Regions from separate parts of the Streptomyces sp. NPDC028419 genome, predicted to be linked through region 3. Evidence: riboswitches for the same ligand, from Rfam matches in the RefSeq annotation. Region 3 holds a riboswitch; each other region holds the start of a gene.
What was found. Region 3 has a riboswitch for cyclic di-AMP ahead of ACZ4UB_RS22745 (M23 family metallopeptidase). Riboswitches for the same ligand answer to the same signal wherever they lie in the genome.
Positions count from the first base shown of each region.

Region 1: linked by a shared signal. The riboswitch ahead of ACZ4UB_RS36110 (M23 family metallopeptidase) and the one ahead of ACZ4UB_RS22745 (M23 family metallopeptidase) in region 3 are both predicted to bind cyclic di-AMP.
Region 2: linked by a shared signal. The riboswitch ahead of ACZ4UB_RS06605 (transglycosylase family protein) and the one ahead of ACZ4UB_RS22745 (M23 family metallopeptidase) in region 3 are both predicted to bind cyclic di-AMP.
Region 4: linked by a shared signal. The riboswitch ahead of ACZ4UB_RS02515 (transglycosylase SLT domain-containing protein) and the one ahead of ACZ4UB_RS22745 (M23 family metallopeptidase) in region 3 are both predicted to bind cyclic di-AMP.

Region 1 covers NZ_JBVHUE010000049.1:5,232-10,722, forward strand. Annotated here, with positions in the region: gene ACZ4UB_RS36100 (MBL fold metallo-hydrolase) at 1-703, opposite strand, end outside; gene ACZ4UB_RS36105 (SGNH/GDSL hydrolase family protein) at 875-1,651, opposite strand; gene ACZ4UB_RS36110 (M23 family metallopeptidase) at 1,909-2,919, opposite strand; cyclic di-AMP (ydaO/yuaA leader) riboswitch at 2,922-3,081, opposite strand; gene ACZ4UB_RS36115 (tyrosine-protein phosphatase) at 3,401-4,225, shown strand; gene ACZ4UB_RS36120 (aspartate aminotransferase family protein) at 4,248-5,491, opposite strand, start outside.
Region 2 covers NZ_JBVHUE010000004.1:88,360-93,850, reverse strand. Annotated here, with positions in the region: gene ACZ4UB_RS06615 (cytochrome P450 family protein) at 1-958, shown strand, start outside; gene ACZ4UB_RS06610 (transglycosylase family protein) at 1,095-2,141, shown strand; cyclic di-AMP (ydaO/yuaA leader) riboswitch at 2,415-2,587, shown strand; gene ACZ4UB_RS06605 (transglycosylase family protein) at 2,590-3,297, shown strand; gene eno (phosphopyruvate hydratase) at 3,624-4,910, shown strand; gene ACZ4UB_RS06595 (FtsB family cell division protein) at 5,063-5,491, shown strand, end outside.
Region 3 covers NZ_JBVHUE010000019.1:147,409-152,899, forward strand. Annotated here, with positions in the region: gene ACZ4UB_RS22735 (M16 family metallopeptidase) at 1-513, shown strand, start outside; gene ACZ4UB_RS22740 (M16 family metallopeptidase) at 534-1,901, shown strand; cyclic di-AMP (ydaO/yuaA leader) riboswitch at 2,162-2,318, shown strand; gene ACZ4UB_RS22745 (M23 family metallopeptidase) at 2,331-3,134, shown strand; gene ACZ4UB_RS22750 (GntR family transcriptional regulator) at 3,323-3,988, shown strand; gene ACZ4UB_RS22755 (HPr family phosphocarrier protein) at 4,156-4,437, opposite strand; gene ACZ4UB_RS22760 (bifunctional acetate--CoA ligase family protein/GNAT family N-acetyltransferase) at 4,645-5,491, shown strand, end outside.
Region 4 covers NZ_JBVHUE010000002.1:27,216-32,706, reverse strand. Annotated here, with positions in the region: gene ACZ4UB_RS02525 (LysR substrate-binding domain-containing protein) at 1-162, opposite strand, end outside; gene ACZ4UB_RS02520 (dihydrodipicolinate synthase family protein) at 235-1,236, shown strand; cyclic di-AMP (ydaO/yuaA leader) riboswitch at 1,527-1,767, shown strand; gene ACZ4UB_RS02515 (transglycosylase SLT domain-containing protein) at 1,772-2,569, shown strand; gene ACZ4UB_RS02510 (hypothetical protein) at 2,563-4,401, opposite strand; gene ACZ4UB_RS02505 (DUF5682 family protein) at 4,455-5,491, opposite strand, start outside.

The DNA of each region.
Region 1 (5,491 bases), on a different contig from region 3:
GGAAGATCCGGTGCTCGTCGCCCGCGACGACCCAGGACGCCCACAGCGTGTACTGCTGGTTGCGCAGGCCGCGCCCGCAGAAGTGCCGGGCCGGGGTGGCGGTCAGCGACAGGCCGGCGACCTTGGTGGTCTCGTTCCAGTCCAGTTCGCGCAGCCGGTCGGCCGGGACGCCCCAGTGCTCCAGGTGCGCGCCGACGCCGAGCGGGACCGCGAAGACCGTGTCCGTACGGGCCAGCGCCTTGATCGTCGGCAGGTCGAGGTGGTCGTAGTGGTCGTGCGAGATGACCACGACGTCGACCGGCCCGAGCGCGGCCAGCGGAACCGGCACGGGGTGCAGTCGCTTGGGCCCGGCGAAGGGGAAGGGAGAGCACCGCTCGCCCCACACCGGGTCGAACAGCACCCGGCGGCCGTCGATCTCCGCGAGGACGCTGGAGTGCCCCATCCAGGTCAGCCGCAGGCCGCTGACCGGCGGCTTCGCCAGGTCGGCCAGCGTGGTCGGATGCACCGGGACCGGCGCGCCGGGATTGCGCCGGACGCGCTGCTCCTTGTGGAAGTAGATCTTGGCGAACTCCAGCATCGAGCCGGAGGGCCTGGTCCTGGCCCCGACCGGATTCTGGAAGACGCCGTCGGCGAAGTTCGGCGAGCGCAGGATCCGCTCCAGCCGAGCGCCGGACGGATCCGCGCCGAAGGCTTCGGGCCGCATGGCGCGCAGCCGTGGACGCAAGGGACGGGAGCCGGGGCCGGAGCCGGTCAAGGCGCCTCCAGAGAGGAAGTGGGCAGGGCGGGTCGTACGTAGTACCACCATGCCAACGCGCACCGGCCCCGAAGGATTCCGCTTCCCGCCCGTCGGCCTCCTGTCCCCCGGCCGGCCCCGTTACAGCGGCAGCAGGTCCGGCCGCTTCGCCTCCATGTGGTCACCGGAGGACTCGCCGCGCAGGCGCCGGCCGATCCACGGCACGAGGTACTCCCGCGCCCACTGGATGTTGTCCCGGGTCACCTCGGCCGAGCCGCGCGGCTGCTGCGGGGGCCACGGCTGGTCCGGGTCGGCGGGCACGTCCAGCCCCAGCACCTGGGCGGCGCGCAGCGCGACCCGGGTGTGTCCCTCGGGCGAGAGGTGCAGCCGGTCGTCGTCCCACGCCCGCCGGTCCTGGACGGACTTCAGCGACCACAGGTCGAGCACCGGGCATCCGTACCGGTCGGCGATGGACCGCACGTGCGCCGAGTACGTCGCCACCTTGCCGCGGATGTGCTTGAGCACCGGCACGCCACGGGTGTCGAAGCCGGTGGTGATCATCACCTGACCGACGGACCCGACGAGGTCGGCCAGGGCCGCCTCGAACCGCTCCGCCACGTCATCGGGGTCGCTCCCGGGCCGGATGATGTCGTTGCCCCCGGCGCAGAAGGTGACCAGGTCGGGCGCCAGCTCCTTGGCCCGCGGCACCTGCTCCGCCACGATCTGGTCCAGGAGCTTGCCCCGCACGGCGAGGTTGGCGTACCGGAAGTCGTGCTCGTCGCGCTGATCGGCCAGGAGCACCGCGAGCCGGTCGGCCCAGCCCACGAAGATCTCCCCCGGGCCCGGGTCCCCCACGCCCTCGGTGAAGCTGTCCCCGATCGCCGCGTACGAGCCGAAGCCCTGGAATGCCGTCTTCATTGCCTTCGTCTTCGTCTTCGTCGTCGTCTTCGCCGTCGTCTTTGTCGTCATCGCTGTCGTCGCTGCCACGAGAAGACATCCTTCACCCCAGGGCGTGACCTACGCCACCGTAGCCACCCCTTGACGGACCGTGATCTATACCACCCGGTGGGTATGGAATAAGTGAGACCCGTGTCAGGGACATGCGGGTACGGGAAAGAGGGGCCGGGCCCCCCCTCGGGTCCCGGCCCCTCCTCGTGCCGAACGGCTGTCGCCGATCAGACGTTCACGCCCTTCGAGCGGAGGTAGGCCAGCGGGTCGATGTCCGTGCCGTAGCCGGCGCCCGTGCGGATCTCGAAGTGCAGGTGCGGGCCGGTGACGTTGCCCGTGGAGCCGGACAGGCCGATGCTCTGGCCGCCGCCGACGCTCTGGCCGGCCGACACCGACAGCTGGGACAGGTGGCCGTACTGCGAGTAGCGGCCGTCCGCGTGCCGGATGACGACCTCGTTGCCGTACGCGCCGCCCCAGCCCGCGGAGACCACGGTGCCCGCGCCGACCGCGCGGACGGTGGTGCCGGTGCCCACGGCGAAGTCGACACCGGTGTGGTGACCGCTGGACCACATGCTGCCGCTCACCCGGTACTGGGTGGTGATGGAGGCGGAGACCGGAGCGGCGAAGCCGGAGGCGGAGGCGGTGCCCGAACCGGAGCCCTTGCCCGTACCGCTGCCGGTGCCCTGCGCGGGCTTGCCGCTCGTCCCCTCGTCGTCCGTACCCTCGTCGCTCGCGCTCTCGTCGCTCGCGCCCGCGTCACTCGCGCCCTCATCCGAGCCCGCGTCCGCCGCCGGAGCGGATTCCTCGACCGGAGCGGATTCCTCGGCCGGGGCCGGGGCCTGCTCCTGCGCCCGCGCCCCCAGGGTCAGCTTCAGCCCCGGGTGGATCAGCGACGGGTCGGAGCCGACGGCCTCGCGGTTGTCCGCGTACACCTGCTGCCAGCCGCCGCTCAGGTGCCGCTCCGCGGCGATCTTCGAGAGGTAGTCGCCCGGGACCACGGTGTAGACCGAGGAGGTCGGCGACGCGGCGGCCGGCGCCTGAGCCGGGGGCGCCTGGGTCTCAACAGCGGTGGCCGGGCCGGCCGTCGCAGCGGTCGCGGCCGTCGAGCCGGTCGCGGCGTGCGCGCCCGTGGCACCCATCAGCGGCAGCGCGAGCGCCGCGCTCCCGGTGCCCGCGACGACGAGTCCGCGGGCTATCGGGCTGGACTTCGGGCGGCGGTGCTTTCCCTTTGCGGGCATGGCGAATTCCTCTCCGTCGCCTGCGAGGTGAGCTGTCGGGTTCGGACTGGAGATGTCCGGCCGTACGCGTACGGCTTCACCCCGAGCCGTCCGGAGGAAAAGATCCATTCCGGTGACGGCGGCTTACCTGGTTCCCCCGCTCCTGCCGGGCGTGTGGATCGTCGGGTGCGGTTTCGGATGGTGGCAGGATTAGGCGGTCCATCCGGGTCGACGCGAAGGTATTCCGTCCGGCCCCCCGGAACAAGCCGCGAATTCCCCACGGGAAAGGCCCGGGTGAGGGATCGACGGAATTCCGGTCACCCTCCGTCGAATCCGCCACGACAACGGCCGCCCCCACAAGGCAATTCGACTTTCGTGATCACACACTCACGGTGACCGTATGATCCTGCTCACGGGGGCGATCCGATCTCCCCGTCCCTTATGGCAAGTTGCGCTCAACTAGTGTAATTCGGACATGCCGCGACGATACGGAGGAGTCCCCGTGACCCAGCAGATACCCCAGGCCCCGTCCACGGAGCCGGAGCTGACCGGAGTGCGCAACTTCCGTGACGTGGGCGGACTCCCGACCACGGACGGACGGAGGGTCAGAGCGGGACAGGTCTTCCGAAGCGGACATCTGGCACATGCCACCGAAACCGATACGGAATTCCTCGCTTCGCTCGGGCTGCACACCATCTTCGACTTCCGCAACGCCGCGGATCACGCGCTCGAAGGCCCGGACGTCGAGCTGCCCGGGGTCCGCAACGTCAACCTCCCGCTCTCCGACCCGGCGGACGGTACGGAGTTCTGGCGGATGGTGCGCGACGGCGACCTCGACCAGCTGCGCCAGGTCCTCGGCGAGGGCAAGGCCGCGCTGCGGATGGCCAACTCCTACCGGGAGATCGTCACGAACCGCACCGCGGAGCACCGCCAGGTCGTCCAGGCGCTCGTCCAGGGCGAGGTGCCGGTGCTGATGCACTGCGCGGCCGGGAAGGACCGGGCCGGTCTGTCGATCGCCATCACCCTGCTCGCGCTCGGCGTCGAGCGCGAGGCGATCGTGGCGGACTACCTGGAGTCGAACGCCCCGCACCGGCGCTACAAGGTGCGTCGCAGCAGCGAGTCCGCCGAGGCCCGCTCCCCCGAGGTGATGGAGCTGCTCGCCCCGCTGTTCGACGCGCGCGCCGAGTACCTGCTCGCGGCCTTCGACACCCTGGAGGAGATCTGGGGCAGCCTCGACCATTACCTCGCCGAGGGCCTCGGGCTCACGCCCGAGACCCTCGACCGGCTGCGCGACCACTACCTCGATCGACCGGCCCGACCCGCCTGACCGGCCGGGCCCGGCCGGGCCGTCAGCGGTTCGCGACGGCCTGCTTGACCAGGGTCCTGCCGAAGTCCCACATCAAGGAGCCCCCGCCGTGGGCGTCGTCCATGACCTCCCGGAAGGCGCCCACGAAGCGGTCCACGTCCGCCTCGTCCACGATCAGCGGCGGGATCAGCTTGATCACCTCCAGGTGGTCGCCGGAGACCTGGGTCAGGATCCGGTGCTTCTGGAGCAGCGGTACGACGACCATCTGCGCGAAGAGCCCCTTGCGGGCGGCCTGGAGCATGGTCCACCGGCTGCGCAGCCCGAGCGAGGACGGGCGGCCGAACTCGATGCCGATCATCAGCCCCCGGCCGCGCACCTCGTGCAGCAGCTCGTACTCGTCCACCATCGCCGCGAGCCGCCCGCGCAGCAGGTCGCCCATGGCGCGGGCGTTCGCCACCACCGACTCGTTCTCCATGACGGAGAGCACCGCGAGCCCGGCCGCCATCGCCTGCGCGTTGGCACCGAAGCTGGCCGAGTGCACGAGCACCCGGTCCATGGACGAGTAGACCTTCTTGAAGATCCAGTCCTTGCCCAGGGTCGCCCCGACCGGCACGTAGCCGCCCGACAGCGCCTTGGCCACGCAGACCAGGTCCGGCTCCACCCCCGCCTCGTGCTGGTAGGCGTAGAACTCCCCGGTCCGGCCGAGGCCGGTCTGCACCTCGTCCGCGATGAGCAGCGCCTGGTGCCGGTGCAGCAGCTCCTGCGCGGCGCGCAGGAAGCCGGGCGGGGCCTGGAGGACCCCCTTGCCCTGGATCGGTTCGACGACGAAGGCGGCCACGTCACCGCGCGCCAGCTCGCGCTCCAGGGCCGCCAGATCCCCGAGCGCGATCTTCGTATCGGGCAGTAGGGGGGCGAACCCGTCCCGGAAGCCCGCCTCCCCGTTCACCGACAGCGCGCCGGTGGTGAGCCCGTGGAAGGCGTGGTCGCAGTACAGGATCCTGGGCCGGCCCGTGGCGAAGCGCGCGAACTTGAGCGCCGTCTCCACGGCCTCGGTGCCGCTGTTGCCGAAGAAGACCCGGTCCAGGTGGGGGCTGTACGACAGCAGCTTCTCCGCCAGCAGCCCGGGCAGCGGCTGGCAGTCGAAGCGGGTGAGGTCGGCGAGCTGCGCGTCGAGCACGTCGTGCAGCGCCTGCCGGACGACCGGGTGGTGGCGGCCCAGCCCCATCACGCCGAAGCCCGCCAGCATGTCGAGGTAGTCGTTGCCCTCGGCGTCCCAGAAGTGGGCGC
Region 2 (5,491 bases), on a different contig from region 3:
CACCCGGCTGCGCCGCCTGGTCTCGAAGGCCTTCACCCCGCGCAGGGTCGCCGAGTTCGCCCCCAGGGTGCAGGAGTTGACCGACCACCTGATCGACGCCTTCGCGCGGAAGGGGGAGGCCGACCTCATCCACGAGTTCGCCTTCCCGCTCCCCATCTACGCCATCTGCGAGCTGCTCGGCGTACCGCGCGAGGACCAGGACGACTTCCGCGACTGGGCCGGGATGATGATCCGGCACGGCGGCGGGCCGCGCGGCGGGGTCGCCCGTTCCGTGAAGAAGATCCGCGCCTACCTCGGCGAGCTGATCCACCGCAAGCGGGACGATCTGGGCGACGACCTCATCTCGGACCTGATCCGGGCGAGCGACCACGGGGACCACCTGACGGAGGCCGAGGCCACCGCCATGTGCTTCGTGCTCCTCTTCGCGGGGTTCGAGACCACCATCAACCTGATCGGCAACGGCACCTACGCGCTGTTCCGCAACCCCGATCAGCGCGCGCTCCTCCAGGAATCCCTCGCCGCCGGCGACCGCGCCCTGCTGGAGACCGGGATCGAGGAGCTGCTGCGCTACGACGGTCCCGTGGAGCTGGCGACGTGGCGCTACGCGACCCGGCCGCTGACCCTGGGCGGCCAGGACATCCCGGCGGGCGACCCGGTGCTCGTCGTGCTCGCGGCGGCCGACCGCGACCCCGCGCGGTTCGACGATCCGGACGCCCTGAACCTCTCGCGGAGCGACAACCAGCACCTCGGATACGGACACGGCATCCATTACTGCATCGGTGCTCCGCTGGCCCGGTTGGAGGGTCAGACGGCCCTCGCGACTTTGCTGACGCGTCTGCCGGATCTGGAACTCGCCGTTCCCCCCGAGGAGCTGCGCTGGCGCGGCGGACTGATCATGCGTGGCCTGCGCACGCTTCCCGTCAGGTTCACAACCCCAAACGTTCCGGAAGCGGAATGACCCGTCCCGGGCGCCACAGCTGACGCACAGTCAACTCTGTGACCTCGACGTGATCTGCGCATCATCGACTTGTGACAAGCGTTCGAACCGGGCTAGGTTCGCGTCGCCCCCGCCGCCACGCGAAAGGTCCACCCTCATGCGTTCCGGGAACGGCCGCCACAGACGCCCCCGTCAGGTCCCCGCACTCGTCGTCACCGCCGGAGTCGCAGGCTCCGCACTCGCCCTGCCACTGTTCGCCGCCTCCGGCGCGAGCGCGGCCGAGACCACCACCTGGGACTCGGTGGCCGAGTGCGAGAGCGGCGGGACCTGGAGCGCCGACTTCGGCAGCGGGTCCTACGGCGGACTCCAGCTCACCTTGGACCAGTGGAAGAACGCGGGCGGGTTGGAGTTCGCGGCGCGCCCCGACCTGGCCAGCCGCTCGCAGCAGATCACCATCGCCGAGCGGGTGCTCGCCGCGCAGGGACCGACGGCCTGGCCGCTGTGCGGGGAGTCCTCCGGGCTCACCCGGGGCGGCCCGACGGCCACGGTGGACCCGGGTGTCCCCGGACGTTCCGGTTCCGTCGCGCCGACCCCGGTGCGACCCGAGGGATCCGCCTCCCCCGCGCCCGGCTCGCTCGCCGGCGCGCCGGCCCCGGCGGCCACGCCGACCTCGACCGGGCACATCCCCGGAGCCACCGGCGCGCCCGGCGACTTCGCGGCGATGCCGCAGTCCCCGCTGACGTCCGTGCTGCCCGTCATGCCGGACCCGGCTCCGGTTTCCGGCGGCCCCGGCGCCCCGACGGGGTCGGCGGGGTCGACGGGAACGCCCGCCCCGTCCGTGCCCGGCGGTTCGACGGCCCCCACCGGTCCGACGACGTCCCCGTCCAACACCGCTGTTCCCACGGCCCCGACGCCCTCCACGACCCCGACGACCCCGGCCGGCTCGGCGGCCGCTGCGCAGGGCGAAACGGCCGGAGCCGGTGGAAAGCACCGCGGAACGCCCGCCGCGGAGGCCCCGGTCGGCTCTGACGCGGCGTCCGACCCGTCGTACACGGTGAAGGCCGGCGACAATCTGACGGACATTGCGAAGGCCAAGGGGGTCGAGGGTGGCTGGAATGCCCTTTACGAGGCCAATCAGCAGGTCATCGGGCATGACGCCGACCTGATCACCCCGGGGCAGAATCTCGATCTAAGCCAGAAATAGGGGCACTTCGGGCGCGAAGATCGCCAGGTATGTCCCTTTCGTGCAAATGAGACATGCATCTCTTCCGTTCAACTGGCGTGTCCTGCTCGGTGACTGCCCAAAACCCCGCTCCCACCTGGGCAAACACCCGTCCCGAGAGCGCAAGTAGGGCCCGTTTCTCCCCGATGTCCCTCGTTGAACATCGGGGAGAGACCTGTCTACCTTCTGAATCGCTCGCCACCGCGGGCTCCTTCGACCGCATCGCCGAATCCTGCCGGCGGACGGAGGGAACACGTCGCGCAAGCGCCGAAGGCAGGAGCGGGGGAACCAAGGTAAGTGCCGGAACCGGCCATTGAGAGATGGTCACGGAACCGGCTTGGGGTTAAGCCGCGCACCTCGGTGCGCGACCGGGCAACTCATCCGCCCGAACCCGACAGCTCACTTCGCAGGCGTCGGTGAGGAGAAAACCATGCTGCTTTCCGGCAAGGGCAAGCACCGTCGCGCCTCCAAGGCCACCCGTGTCGTCACCCTCGTCGGTGTCGCCGGTGTCGCCGTGGCGGCTCCGCTGATGACCGCCGGCGCCGCGAGCGCCGCGACCGCCTCCCAGTGGGACGCCGTCGCCGCGTGCGAGTCCGGCGGCAACTGGTCCATCAACACCGGCAACGGCTACTACGGCGGCGTGCAGTTCTCGTCCTCCACGTGGGCCGCGTACGGCGGCAAGGCGTACGCCCCGCAGGCGAACCAGGCCACCAAGGCGCAGCAGATAGCCATCGCCGAGAAGGTCCTCAAGGGCCAGGGCAAGGGCGCGTGGCCGTCCTGTGGCGTGGGCCTGTCGAACTCCGCCTACAACGGCGGCTCGGCCGAGACCCCCAAGCAGACCAAGCCGGAGAAGAAGGTCGAGAAGAAGGCCGAGCCGAAGCAGGAGACCAAGCGCCCCGAGGCCCCGGTCACCCGCTCCGAGCGCGCCGAGACCCCGGCCCCCACCAAGAGCGCCCCGTCGACCGCGGCCCCCAAGACGGGCACCGGCTCCTACGAGGTCAAGTCCGGTGACACCCTCGGCACCATCGCCCAGGCGAACGGCGTCAAGGGCGGCTGGCAGAAGCTGCACGAGCTGAACAAGGACACCGTGCCGGACGCCGACCTGATCTTCCCGGGTCAGAAGCTGAAGCTCAGCTGAATCCCGCGGTAACACCGCGCGGTGACACCGACCGTGACGCCGCGCGGTAGGACCGCGCGGACTTCGCGGTACGCATAATTCGCCATCGCCCGGCGCGTCTCCCCCCGACGCGCCGGGCGGTGGCGTTCGTGCAGGCGGGGGCGGGATCCTTCGGCATCCCGCCAGCCCTTCCGTATGTCCCGTAAGAGGGGTATTCAGACCCTTTTTCGTCCCACGGAGCGGTTGCTCGGCTGGCCGAGTGCCCGGAGCCGGTTAGGCTCTAGGCGGCAAGGCCATCCCACGGCCTGACACGCCACCGCACACCCAGCGTCACATCCCAGAAGGAGATGCTCGTGCCGTCCATCGACGTCGTCGTAGCCCGGGAAATCCTGGACTCCCGAGGCAATCCCACGGTCGAGGTCGAGGTTGGCCTCGACGACGGCAGCACCGGCCGTGCTGCAGTTCCGTCCGGCGCCTCCACCGGTGCATTCGAGGCCATCGAGCTTCGTGACGGTGACCCCAACCGCTACCTCGGCAAGGGCGTCGAGAAGGCCGTCCTCGCCGTGATCGAGCAGATCGGCCCGGAGCTCGTCGGCTACGACGCCACCGAGCAGCGCCTGATCGACCAGGCCATGTTCGACCTGGACGGCACCGACAACAAGGGCTCGCTGGGCGCCAACGCGATCCTCGGCGTCTCCCTGGCCGTGGCCCACGCCGCGTCCGAGGCCTCGGACCTCCCGCTCTTCCGCTACCTCGGCGGCCCGAACGCGCACCTGCTGCCCGTTCCGATGATGAACATCCTCAACGGTGGGTCGCACGCCGACTCCAACGTCGACATCCAGGAGTTCATGATCGCGCCGATCGGCGCGGAGTCCTTCTCCGAGGCCCTGCGCTGGGGCGCCGAGGTCTACCACACCCTCAAGAAGGTCCTGCACACCAAGGGCCTCTCCACGGGTCTGGGCGACGAGGGCGGCTTCGCCCCGAACCTGGAGTCCAACCGCGCCGCGCTCGACCTCATCGTCGAGGCCATCAAGCAGGCCGGCTACGTCCCGGGCAAGGACATCGCGCTGGCGCTCGACGTCGCCGCGTCCGAGTTCTACAAGGACGGCAAGTACGAGTTCGAGGGCCAGTCCCGCTCGGCCGCCGAGATGACCGAGTACTACGAGGAGCTCGTCTCCGCGTACCCGATGGTCTCCATCGAGGACCCGCTGTACGAGGACGACTGGGCCGGCTGGAAGGTCCTCACGGACAAGCTGGGCGCCAAGGTCCAGATCGTCGGCGACGACCTCTTCGTCACCAACCCGGAGCGCCTCGCCCGCGGCATCGAAGAGGGCTCGGCGAACGCCCTGCTCGTGAAGGTGAACCAGATCGGTTCGCTGACCGAGACCCTGGACGCCGTCGAGATGGCCCAGCGCAACGGCTTCAAGTGCATGATGTCGCACCGCTCCGGCGAGACCGAGGACGTCACCATCGCCGACCTCGCGGTCGCCGTGAACTGCGGTCAGATCAAGACCGGCGCCCCGGCCCGCTCGGACCGCGTCGCCAAGTACAACCAGCTGCTGCGCATCGAGGAGATCCTCGACGACGCCGCCGTGTACGCGGGCCGCTCCGCCTTCCCGCGCTTCAAGGGCTGATCCCCTCCGGATCACCTTCCGGACGGGCTGCCGGACGGGCCTGCGCGGGTTCATCCCCGCGGGGCCCGACAGCCTCCGTACGTCCCCGCGCTCGGTCCCGTACCGTGTGCGGGGACGTATTGCTGTGTGCGGGTACAGGGGAGGCGGAGTCAATGGCCGGGAACCGGGATCGGTTCTCCACCTTCTCGACCGCGACCAGGCTCAAGCAGCTGGGCGAGCGGACCGCGGCCCACGTGTACCGCTCGCAGTCGCGGCGCCAGGTCCGGCGCAGCAGGCTGACCGGCCGGGCCGCGCTGCTGGTGCTCGTCCTCTGTACGCTGGTCGTCGCCCTCGCCTATCCGATGCGCCAGTACGTCTCCCAGCGCTCGGAGATCGCGGACCAGCAGCAGGCCGCCGACCGGGCGCGCAAGCGGCTGGACGAACTCCGCGACGAGAAGGCCCGCTGGCAGGACCGCGCGTACGCGGAGCAGCAGGCGCGCCGGCACCTGCACTACGTGCGCCCCGGGGAGATCGGCTTCACCATGGTCGACTCGGAGGCCGCGGAGCACCGCCGCACCGGTACGGCGACGGCCGACCGGCCC
Region 3 (5,491 bases):
GCCCTGACCATCCTGGGCGGCGGCGAGTCCTCCCGGCTGCACAACCGCCTGGTCCGCCGTGACCAGAGCGCCGTGGCGGCCGGATTCGGCATGCTGCGCCTGGCCGGCGCCCCCTCGCTCGGCTGGCTGGACGTGAAGACCTCCGGCGGGGTCGAGGTGCCCGACATCGAGGCCGCCGTCGACGAGGAGCTCGCGCGGTTCGCCGCCGAGGGCCCGACGGCCGAGGAGATGGAGCGCGCGCAGGCCCAGCTGGAGCGCGAATGGCTGGACCGGCTGAGCACGGTGGCCGGCCGCGCCGACGAACTGTGCCGCTTCGCGGTGCTCTTCGGCGACCCGCAGCTGGCGCTCACCGCCGTCGGCCGCGTCCTCGACATCACCGCCGAGGAGGTGCAGGCCGTGGCCGCGGCCCGACTGCGCCCGGACAACCGCGCGGTGCTCGTCTACGAGCCGCTCGCGGCCGAGGACGCCGAGGAAGCCGCCGAGAACGACGAGACCGAAGGGGCGGAGCAGTGAGCGACACCGCAGCCGTCACGATGACCTTCCACCCCCAGCCGCAGCCCGGCGAGGCCAAGCCGTGGGCCTTCCCGGCCCCCGAGCGCGGCGCGCTGGCCACCGGCCTGACCGTGCTGCGGTGCCACCGGCCCGGCCAGCAGGTGGTGGCCGTCGAGATCAACCTCGCGGCCCCGCTGGACGCCGAACCGGCCGGCCTGGACGGCGTGGCCACGATCATGGCCCGCGCGCTCTCCGAGGGCACCGACAAGCACTCCGCCGAGGAGTTCGCGGCCGAGCTGGAGCGCTGCGGCGCCACCCTCGACGCGCACGCCGACCACCCCGGCATCCGGGTCTCCCTGGAGGTCCCGGCCTCCCGCCTGGCCAAGGCCCTGGGGCTGCTCGCCGAGGCGCTGCGCGCCCCCGCCTTCGCCGACTCCGAGGTCGACCGCCTGGTGCGCAACCGGCTCGACGAGATCCCGCACGAGCTGGCCAACCCGCAGCGCCGGGCCGCCAAGCAGCTCTCCCAGGAGCTGTTCCCGGCCACGCTGCGGATGTCCCGCCCGCGCCAGGGCACCGAGGAGACGGTGGCCCGGATCGACTCGGCGGCCGTGCGCGCCTTCTACGAGGCCCACGTGCGCCCGGCGACGGCCACCGCGGTGGTGGTCGGCGACCTGACCGGCATCGACCTGGACGCCGTCCTGGCGGACACCCTGGGCACCTGGACGGGCGGCACCGCCGCGCCGCTCCCGGTGCCGGCGGTCACCGCGGACGACACGGGCCGCGTGGTCATCGTGGACCGGCCGGGCGCGGTCCAGACGCAGTTGCTGATCGGGCGGATCGGCGGGGACCGGCACGACCGGGTCTGGGCGGCCCAGGTGCTCGGCACGTACTGCCTGGGCGGCACCCTGACCTCCCGTCTGGACAAGGTCCTGCGCGAGGAGAAGGGCTACACCTACGGCGTGCGCGCCTTCGGGCAGGTGCTGCGGTCCACCGCGGACGGCACCGGCGCGTCGATGCTCGCCATCAGCGGTTCGGTGGACACCCCGAACACGGGTCCGGCGCTGGACGACCTCTGGAAGGTGCTGCGCACCCTCGCCGAGGGCGGACTGACCGACGCCGAGCGCGACGTGGCGGTGCAGAACCTGGTGGGCGTGGCGCCGCTCAAGTTCGAGACGGCCGCGTCCGTCGCCGGCACCCTGGCCGACCAGGTCGAGCAGGAGCTGCCGGACGACTACCAGGCGCAGTTGTACGCGCGGCTGGCCGAGACGGGCACGGTGGAGGCCACCTCGGCCGTCGTCAACGCCTTCCCGGTGGACCGGCTCGTCACGGTGCTGGTCGGTGACGCCGCCCAGATCGAGGCGCCGGTGCGCGCGCTCGGCATCGGCGACGTGAGCGTCGTCGCCAACTGAGGTCGAACGGACCGGGCGGACCGAGCGACTGGGCGGACCGAACGGGCCGTACAGGACGAACGGGACGTGAACTGACGGCGTCCCGCAAGGGGTTTCGGTGGCTCGTCCACCGGAACCCCTTTTGTCCGTTTGGTGGAGAGGTTGCTTCTATGTCGCGTGACGTAGGTAACAATGGGGCTCGTGTGTTTGGTGATTGCCTGATGATCCGCCTAGCGTCGGCCGTGCTGTCCGTCAGTTGTCACAGCCGCACTCGCGGCACCGGACAGCGATCGCCGAGTCCCCGTCAGGCGCGAGCCTGGGGAGCCGGGGACCCACAGTCCCTGGGGTGAATCGGACCACCTCGCAAGAGGGGGCCCGTAGGAGACCTTCCTGCTCCGAACCCGTCAGCTAACCCGGTAGGCGAGAGGGAAGGAAAGGATCAACCCCTTCATGGCGTTCGGCAGCAGTCGTGCCTCTTCCGGCAAGCACCGTGGTTCCAGCCGTCTGAGCCGGAAGACCGCAGGCGTCGCCGGTATAGCCGCCCTCGCCGCCACCGGCGTCGCGGCCTCCCTCGCTGCCCCGGCCTTCGCCGCGGACAACCACAGCAGCAGCACTCCCCAGGACTCCGGCATGAAGGCCGTCGTCGTCGCCGACGACCTCGCCGGCGACATCGAGGCGCAGGCCGACGCCCAGCGCAACGCCGCCGACACGGCCGCCCTCAAGGCGCAGGCCGAGGCCGAGGCCAAGACGAAGGCCGCCGAGGCCCGGCGGATGGCCGAGGCGAAGGCCAAGGCCGAGCGCGAGGCCAAGGAGCGCGCGGACCGTGAAGAGGAGCGCAAGCGCCTCAACACCTTCGTCCTGCCGCTCGAGGGCTCGTACGTCAGCACCCAGTACGGTGCGGGCGGCAGCATGTGGTCCTCCGGCAGCCACACCGGCATCGACTTCCACGCGGGCGTGGGCAACGTCGTCCGCGCCGTGGGTGCGGGCGTCATCGTCGAGGCCGGCAACGGCGGCGCGTACGGCAACAACATCGTCATCAAGCACAACGACGGTACGTACACCCAGTACGCGCACCTCTCCAGCCTCAGCGTCTCGGCCGGCGAGCAGGTCACCGCCGGGCAGCAGATCGGCCTGTCGGGCGACACCGGCAACGTCAGCGGCGCGCACCTGCACTTCGAGGCCCGCACCGGCCCGTCCTACGGCTCGGACATCAACCCGCTGACCTACCTGCGGGCCCGCGGCGTCGCGATCTGACCCCGCCCGCACAGCAGCTTCCCGAAGGCCCCGGCTCCCCGAGCCGGGGCCTTCGTGCTGTGCGGCGGCGGGCGCGACGGGGAGCGTCCACCGGCCGCTCATTTCCGCCCGTCCTCGGAAAATATCGCGTGTTGCAATAGAGTCGCGAAATGGAATCTGCGGAAACGGTATTCGGTGGAGGTCCGGTCTTGCGAATTCCCGCGCACGCGGTATGTACGGCGATCCGCGACGACATCGTCTCCGGGGTCTTCGGCCCGGGCGCACGGCTCACCGAGGAGCTGCTCGCCCGCCGCTACGGAGTCTCCCGCGTCCCCGTCCGCGAGGCCCTGCGCACCCTGGAGTCCGAGGGCTTCGTCACCACGCGCCGGCACGCGGGCGCCTGCGTCGCCGAGCCGACCGCGCAGGAGGCGGCCGACCTCCTGGAGGTCCGGACGCTGCTGGAGCCCCTCGCGGCGGCCCGGGCCGCCCGGCGGCGCAGCGAGGCGCACCTCAAGGTGCTGCGCGGGCTGGTCAGGTTGGGCCAGGAACGGGCCAGGAGGGGCCAGGGGGAGGATCTACGGGCGCTCGGGGGGTGGTTCCACGAGACGCTCACCCAGGCCTCCGACAGTCCCGGGCTGATCGCACTGCTGACGCAGATGCGGCACAAGATCACCTGGATGTACGCCGTGGACGCCCCGGCGCGGCCCGTGGACTCCTGGGCGGAGCACGGCGCGATCGTGGACGCGGTGGCGCGCGGCGACGCGGAGCGGGCGCGCGCGCTCACCGCGGCGCACGCCGGTCGGGCGGCGGGGGCGCACCGGCTGCGCGTGAGGACTTCGCAACCTGCCGTAAACACGGCGAGCGGCCGACTTTAACAATTCCCGGATAGGAAGGATGGGGAGGATATTCCTGCGGTCGAGTACGGCCCGCTATTTCCGGTACGGAGAATTCCGCACCCTGCGAAAAAGCAGCGGAGCCGTGGCTCCCGGAATGCGGGGGCCACGGCTCCGCCGTGTGTGGTGCGTGGGGTCGGACCCGGGGGTCAGACGGTCTCGGGGAGCTCCTCGAGACCCTCGGCGACCAGCTTCGCCAGGCGGTCGAGCGCGGCGTCCGCACCCTCGGCGTCGGACGCGAGGATGATCTCCTCGCCGCCCTGGGCGCCCAGGCCCAGGACCGCGAGCATGGACGCGGCGTTGACCGGGTTGCCGTCGGCCTTGGAGATCGTCACCGGGACGCCGGAAGCGGTCGTCGCCCGGACGAAGATCGAGGCGGGACGAGCGTGCAGGCCCTCGGCCCAGCCGACGTTGACGCGGCGCTCTGCCATGGTGATGCCCTTCAGGTTCTTACGGTTGTCTAGACCAGTCTCTCACGGCACTCAGAATGCTCGGGCCGACGTTCGACCCCATTCGGCCTGCCGTTGGACCCTCCCCAGCTTGCACCGATGTGCCCCGGCCCGCCTAATGCGCCGCGCGCACGCGGCCCGCCCGTCCCCCGCCCGCCCTCCGTCCGGGACAGGGCCTAGGGTGGCCCCATGACCACCGCGTCGGACCCCTCGTACCCGGCCCACTGGGAAGCGGACGTCGTGCTGCGCGACGGCGGCACCGCCCGGATCCGGCCCATCACCACCGAGGACGCGGACCGCCTGGTCAGCTTCTACGAGCAGGTCTCGGACGAGTCGAAGTACTACCGGTTCTTCGCCCCCTACCCCCGCCTGTCCGCCAAGGACGTGCACCGCTTCACCCACCACGACTACGTGGACCGGGTCGGCCTCGCGGCCACGATCGGCGGCGAGTTCATCGCGACCGTCCGCTTCGACCGGATCGGCTCCGACGGCCGCCCCGCCTCCGGGCCCGCCGACGAGGCCGAGGTCGCCTTCCTCGTCCAGGACGCCCACCAGGGCCGCGGCGTCGCCTCGGCCCTCCTCGAACACATCGGGGCGGTCGCGCGCGAGCGGGGGATCCGCCGCTTCGTCGCCGAGGTGTTGCCCGCCAACGTCAAGATGATCAAGGTCTTCAAAGAGGTCGGCTACGAGCAGAAGCGTTCCTTCGAGGACGGCTCGGTCCACCTCACCCTCGACCTCGAACCGACCGCGGAGTCGCTCGCGGTCCAGCGCGCCCGCGAGCAGCGCGCCGAGGCCCGCTCCGTCCAGCGGCTGCTCGCCCCCCGCTCCGTCGCCGTCGTCGGCGCCAGCCGCACCGGTACCGGCGTGGGCGCCGCCGCCCTGCGCAACCTCCGCGACAGCGGCTTCGACGGACCGCTCTACGCGATCAACCGGGCCGTGACCTCCGACACCCTGCTCGGCGTACGGGCGTACCGCACCCTCGGCTCCATCGGCGAGCCCGTCGACCTCGCGGTGCTGGCGGTCCCCGCCGAACAGG
Region 4 (5,491 bases), on a different contig from region 3:
GCGGCCGGTGCGCTCCAGGAGCGGCAGGCCCGCTTCGCGTTCGAGGACGGAGAGCTGTTGGGAGACGGCGGAGGCGCTGAAGGCCAGCGCCTCGGCGACGGCGGCGATGGTGCCGCGGCGGGCGAGTTCGCGCAGCAGGCGCAGGCGGCGTACGTCGAGCATCGGCTCAGCTTACGGGTCAGGACGGAAATGCGAACTGGACCCGGGGCTCGGAGGCGGGCCACCCTCGTACCCATGGCGCAGAACACCACACAGGACACGGCCCGGAGCGACACCTCCACGCTTCCCGCCCTCCCCACTCCTTCCCCGCTCCCCGACCCCTCCCCGCTCCCCGGCCTCCACGGGCTGGCGGGGCTGCACGTCCCGCTCGTCACCCCCTTCGACGCGTCCGGCGCGGTCGCCCTGGACGCCCTGGAGTCGCTCGCCCACGAGGTGCTCGCGGCGGGCGCCACCGGCATCACCGCCCTCGGCACGACCGGCGAGGCCGCCTCCCTCGACGCGGCGGAGCGCGACGCGGTGACCGAGGTGTGCGCACGGGTCTGCCGCGAGCGCGGGGCGTTCCTGAGCGTCGGGGCGGGCGGCAGCAGCACGCGGGCGAGCGAGGTCGCGCTGGCGGGACTGCGGCGGTGGCCCGAGGTGGGGGCCGCGCTGGTGACCGTGCCGTCCTTCGTGCGGCCCTCGGCGGCGGGGGTGCTGGCGCACTTCGAGCGGCTCGCGGAGGTCGCTCCCGTACCGCTGGTCGTCTACCACATCCCCTACCGGACCGGTCAGCCGCTGGACGCCGGGGCGTTGCGGGCCCTCGGGGCGCTGCCGGGGGTCGCGGGAGTCAAGTACGCGGTGGGCGGCATCGATCAGGACACGGTGGAGCTGCTGGGCGCACTGCCGGACGGGTTCACGGTCCTGGCGGGCGACGACGCCTACGCCTCGCCCCTGCTCGCCCTCGGGGCGGGCGGCGCGATCCTGGCCTCGGCGCATCTGGCCACGGAACGTTTCGCCGCGCTCGTGCGGGCCTGGCGGTCCGGGGACGCGTCCGGCGCGCGGGCGCTGGGGCACGCGCTGGCCCGACTGTCGGCGGCCGTGTTCGCCGAGCCGAATCCGGTGGTCCTGAAGGGGGTGCTGCACGCGCAGGGGCGCATTCCCACCCCCGACGTGCGGCTGCCGCTGCTGCCCGCCGGCGCCGCCTCGGTGCGTCAGACGCTGCGCAGGCTGGAGGAGCTGGCGGAGCGCACCGCGTAGGCGGGCGCGCGTCCCGGCAAGAAATCCCCAAGAAGCTTGAATGGGCGATTTGCCCTTGAATGCCGTACGGGCCGCTCGCCGGTGACGTCAGTCACGTGGGAGCGGCCGTCGCGGCCCCCGCCGCGGGGGGAGCGGAAGGCTGGATTCCGGGCGCCGCAATGAATTGCGGCATTCCCCGACCCGCCCGGGCGAGATCCATTTCCCGGCCGTTTCCGATATACCGATCACTGCGCGGAATTCAAGCCCTTGTTCCCCTCCTCTTCTCTCCTCTACGGTCACCGCAATCCGGGTGGAACGCCGAATCCTGCCGCTACCCGGGAACCCATCCCACTCACGTACGGCAGGAGCGGGGGAACCAGGTAGGCCGCTGGTCCGGACGCATCGTCCGGCCCGGCTCGGGGTGAAGTCGCACCGCTGACACGCACGTCCTCGTCATGCCTCGGCATGTCCGGAGGCGGGCCGCGTCACGGTGCGGCCGGACAGCTCCCGTCCGAACCCGACAGCTCACCTCGCAGGCGACGGAGAGGAATTCGCCATGTCCGCATCGGGCAAGCACCGCCGTCCCAAGACCAGCCCCCTCGCCCGCCTGCTCGCCGTCGCGGGCACCGGCGGCATGGCCCTCGCCCTCCCCCTGATCAGCGCTTCCGGCGCCGATGCCGCACAGCCGGCCGCCGCCACGACCGCGGCCCCCGCCGTCGCCGCCACCGCTCCCGCGCTCTCCGCGCGGGCCGCGGCGTCCACCACCTATTCGGTGGTCGCGGGCGACACCCTTTCCACGATCGCCCAATCGCATTCCGTGAGCGGCGGCTGGAAGAAGCTCTACGCGGACAACCGTGCGGCGATCGGCAGCGACCCGTCCGTGATCCGTCCGGGAACCGAACTGACGCTCGGCGGACCGGCGAAGGCGGCTTCCACGACGGCGGGTTCGGCGAAGAAGACCGTGGCGGCCGGGCGCGATGCGGGGGCCGCGACCGCGCGGGCCGACCGATCCGTGCGTTCCACGACCCTGTACGCCAACAATCTCGACGGCTGGATCCGGCAGTCGCTGGACATCATGGCCCAGCACGGAATTCCGGGCACCTACGACGGAATTCGCCGCAACGTCCTGCGCGAGTCCTCGGGCAATCCCCTCGCCATCAACAACTGGGACTCCAACGCGGCGGCGGGCATCCCCTCGAAGGGCCTCCTCCAGGTCATCGACCCCACCTTCCGGGCGTACCACGTGCCCGGTACCGCGACCGACTCCTACGACCCGGTCGCGAACATCACCGCCGCCTGCAACTACGCCGCCGCCCGCTACGGCTCGATCGACAACGTGAACGGCGCCTACTGAGCGGACCAGGACGCGGCCGCCAACGACCGCCGCGCGGCGTGCAGATGGGTGGCCGCGGCCAGCCAGGCCCACGCGTAGCGGTCGGCGCCGGGATCGACGAGACGACCGAAGACGTCCCGGGACCGCCGGTCGGCCTCGGCGGTCAGCGCGGCGGCCAACTCCTCGGCCCCCGCGAAGCCGGCCCGGCGCAGCGGCCCCCGACCGCCGTTCGGCGCGAACTCACCGCGCGCCGCCTCCGCCACCGCCCGACGGCCCCCCGCCACCCCGGATTCCAACAGCCGTTGCACCCGCCACAGCGGTGACCCGCCCAGCGCGTCCGGTACCGGCTCCCGGTCGCGTACGTCGGCCAGTTCGGGCGCGCCGGCCCCGGCCGGGAGGTGGGACCCCTGGAGCAGGTCGTAGCCGAGGTCGGCCCGGCCCAGCCACTGCGGCGGCAGCCGCAGGGTGTACGCCGAGCCCGGCACCGGACCGACGGCCAGGGGGCGCAGGGTCGCGCTCCGGTCCGGGTCGGGGCGGCCGAGCACGCGCAGCGCCAGCCCGGGGCGCTCCGCCAGACGGCGGAGGTTCGCGGTGTGCGCCAGGTCCGGATGCGGGTGGGCGGGGACCAGGGCGATCAGCGGTGCGCCGGGACGTACCGCGCCGTCGGACGCCACTTCGCGGACCAGCAGCCGGTCGCCGGCCGCGGCCACCACCAGCACGTCGCATCCGAGCAGGCCCGGGTCGGCTGCCGGATCGGCCAGGGCCCGCGCCACGGCCTCGGCCGCCGGGCGGGCGAAGAGCGCGGCGGCCGGTCCCTCGCTCCAGTCGATCCCGTGCAGCGGCGTCGCCCGTACGCCCCGGCCCGACCCGAGGCGGCCGTCGTCGGACACGGTCGCCCCGACCACGTGCAGTGCGCCCCGGGCCAGGCCGGCGTGGTCGAGGACGGCGCCGCCGAGGGACACGGAGGCGCTCGCGGCGCCCCGGGCCCGCCCGATCCCGCCGGGGCGGACGTCGGCGAGGGTGAACCGGTCGCCATCGGCGTCGACGAGGTGCGTGACCACGCCCGCGTGTCCGGTGGCCGAGAGCACCGGCTCCCGGCAGAGGCCGTACACGCGCAGGCTGCCGCCGGACCGGTAGGCGCGCCGGGAGCCGCCGGGGGACGGGAGCGCGGCGGTGTGCAACAGCTCGCGAAAGGCCCCCGTCAGCTCGGTCAGCCGCTGGGCGGCGCTGCGGTCGCGGGCGGCGCGCAGCCCGCGCACCACCCGGAGGGCGGCCGCCTCGGCGTGTGGCAGGCCCGCCAGGCGCGCGGTGTGCGCGGCCCGCAGCAGCTCGGCCTGTACGACGGCGCCGCCCGCGGGCACTCCCGCCGCCAGCGCGGCGGCGGCCGCCTCCCACAGGGCCGCGGCGGCGGCCAGCTGCTCGGGGGACGGGTGCGGGATCGGCGGCGCGCCGTCGGTCGCGGGCCCGGTCCCCGCTTCCGGCTCGGCGGGGGCGGTGGTCGCCGGGCCGCGGGCACGCTCCGGGTCGGATGCCGGCTCGGGCTCCGGGACGGCCGCCGGGTCGCTCTGCGGTGGCTCGGCGATCGGGGACACCGCGAGGGCGGCGGTGCGGTGGAGGCAGCGGGGGCTCAGGAGGCAGCTGCATACGGCCTGGTCGGCGGTGGTGATCGCCTGCGCGGGGCCGGGGCTCAGGGTGACCAGGGCGTCCTCGCCGAACCGGTAGGTGACCTCCCCGTCGGCCGCCACGACGGCCGGCGGATCGCCCGCCGCGCAGGCCTCGATGGTGGCGTCGAGCCGCTTGCGCAGCCGCGCGGAGAGCCCGCCGACGGCCTCGGCCAACAGCTCCGCAGCCACCGGGGGGAGCACGGCAGCGGATGCGGATGCGGGTGCGGGTGCGGTTACAGGGATCACGCGCGCTCTCCACGGAGGCGGTCGCCGACCCAGCGGGCCAGGGCGAGGGGGCTGAGGGCGGCCACCGGCATTCCGGCGGCGACGAGTTGCTGCGCGACGGGGACGCTGTAGCGGGGCGCACCGGTGTCGTCCAGGGCGGCGCAGCCCAGCAGGCGGGCCCCCGAGTCGGCCAGGGCGCGGACCTCGCCCAGCAGGCCGCCGAGCGCGTGGCCCTCCTCGAAGTCGCTGACCACGACGACCAGCGTCCGGCTCGGCACCGTGATCAGGGACCGCGCGTGCGCCAGACCGGCCGCGATGTGCGTACCGCCGCCGACCCGTACTTCGAGCAGCAGGGACAGGGGGTCCTCGACCCGGCCCGTGAGGTCGACCACTTCCGTGGAGAAGGCCAGGAAGTGGGTCGAGAGGGTGGGGACCCCCGCCAGGACCGCGGCGGTCAGCGCGGACCACACGACGGAGGCCTCCATCGAGCCGGAGACGTCGACGACGAGGATCAGCCGCCAGTCGGCCTCGCGGCTGACCCGGCTGCTGAACACCGGTCGCCGCGGTACGACGACCACGCGGCCGTCGTCCGTCCGGCGGGTGTGCGCGAGGTTGGCCCGCAGGGTCCGGGGCAGGTCGAGCACTCCGCCGGGACGGCGGGTGGGGCGCGGGGTGGACAGCCCCGAGAGGGTGGGGCGCAGCCGGGTGGCCAGTTCCCGGCGCAGTTCGTCGACCAGTCGCTTGACCAGGGGGCGCAGCCGGGCGAGTTGCCGCTCGGGCAGTCCCCCGGCGAGGGAGAGCACCGAGGTGAGCAGTTCCACGGAGGGGCGTACGGAGGCGGGGTCGAGCTGGGTCAGTACGTCGGTGCGGCCCGCTCCGGCGGCCTCGGCGAGCACTTCTTCCCGTACGTCGGTCCCGAACAGGGCGTCCAGTTCCTCGGCCCACTCGCGGGCCGTGGGGAAGGAGCCCTCCCGGCCGCCGCCGGACCCGGACCCGCCCCCGTCGAGGTCGCCCGCGCCCTCGCCCCGCCCGGCGCCGTACAGCTCGTCCAGGG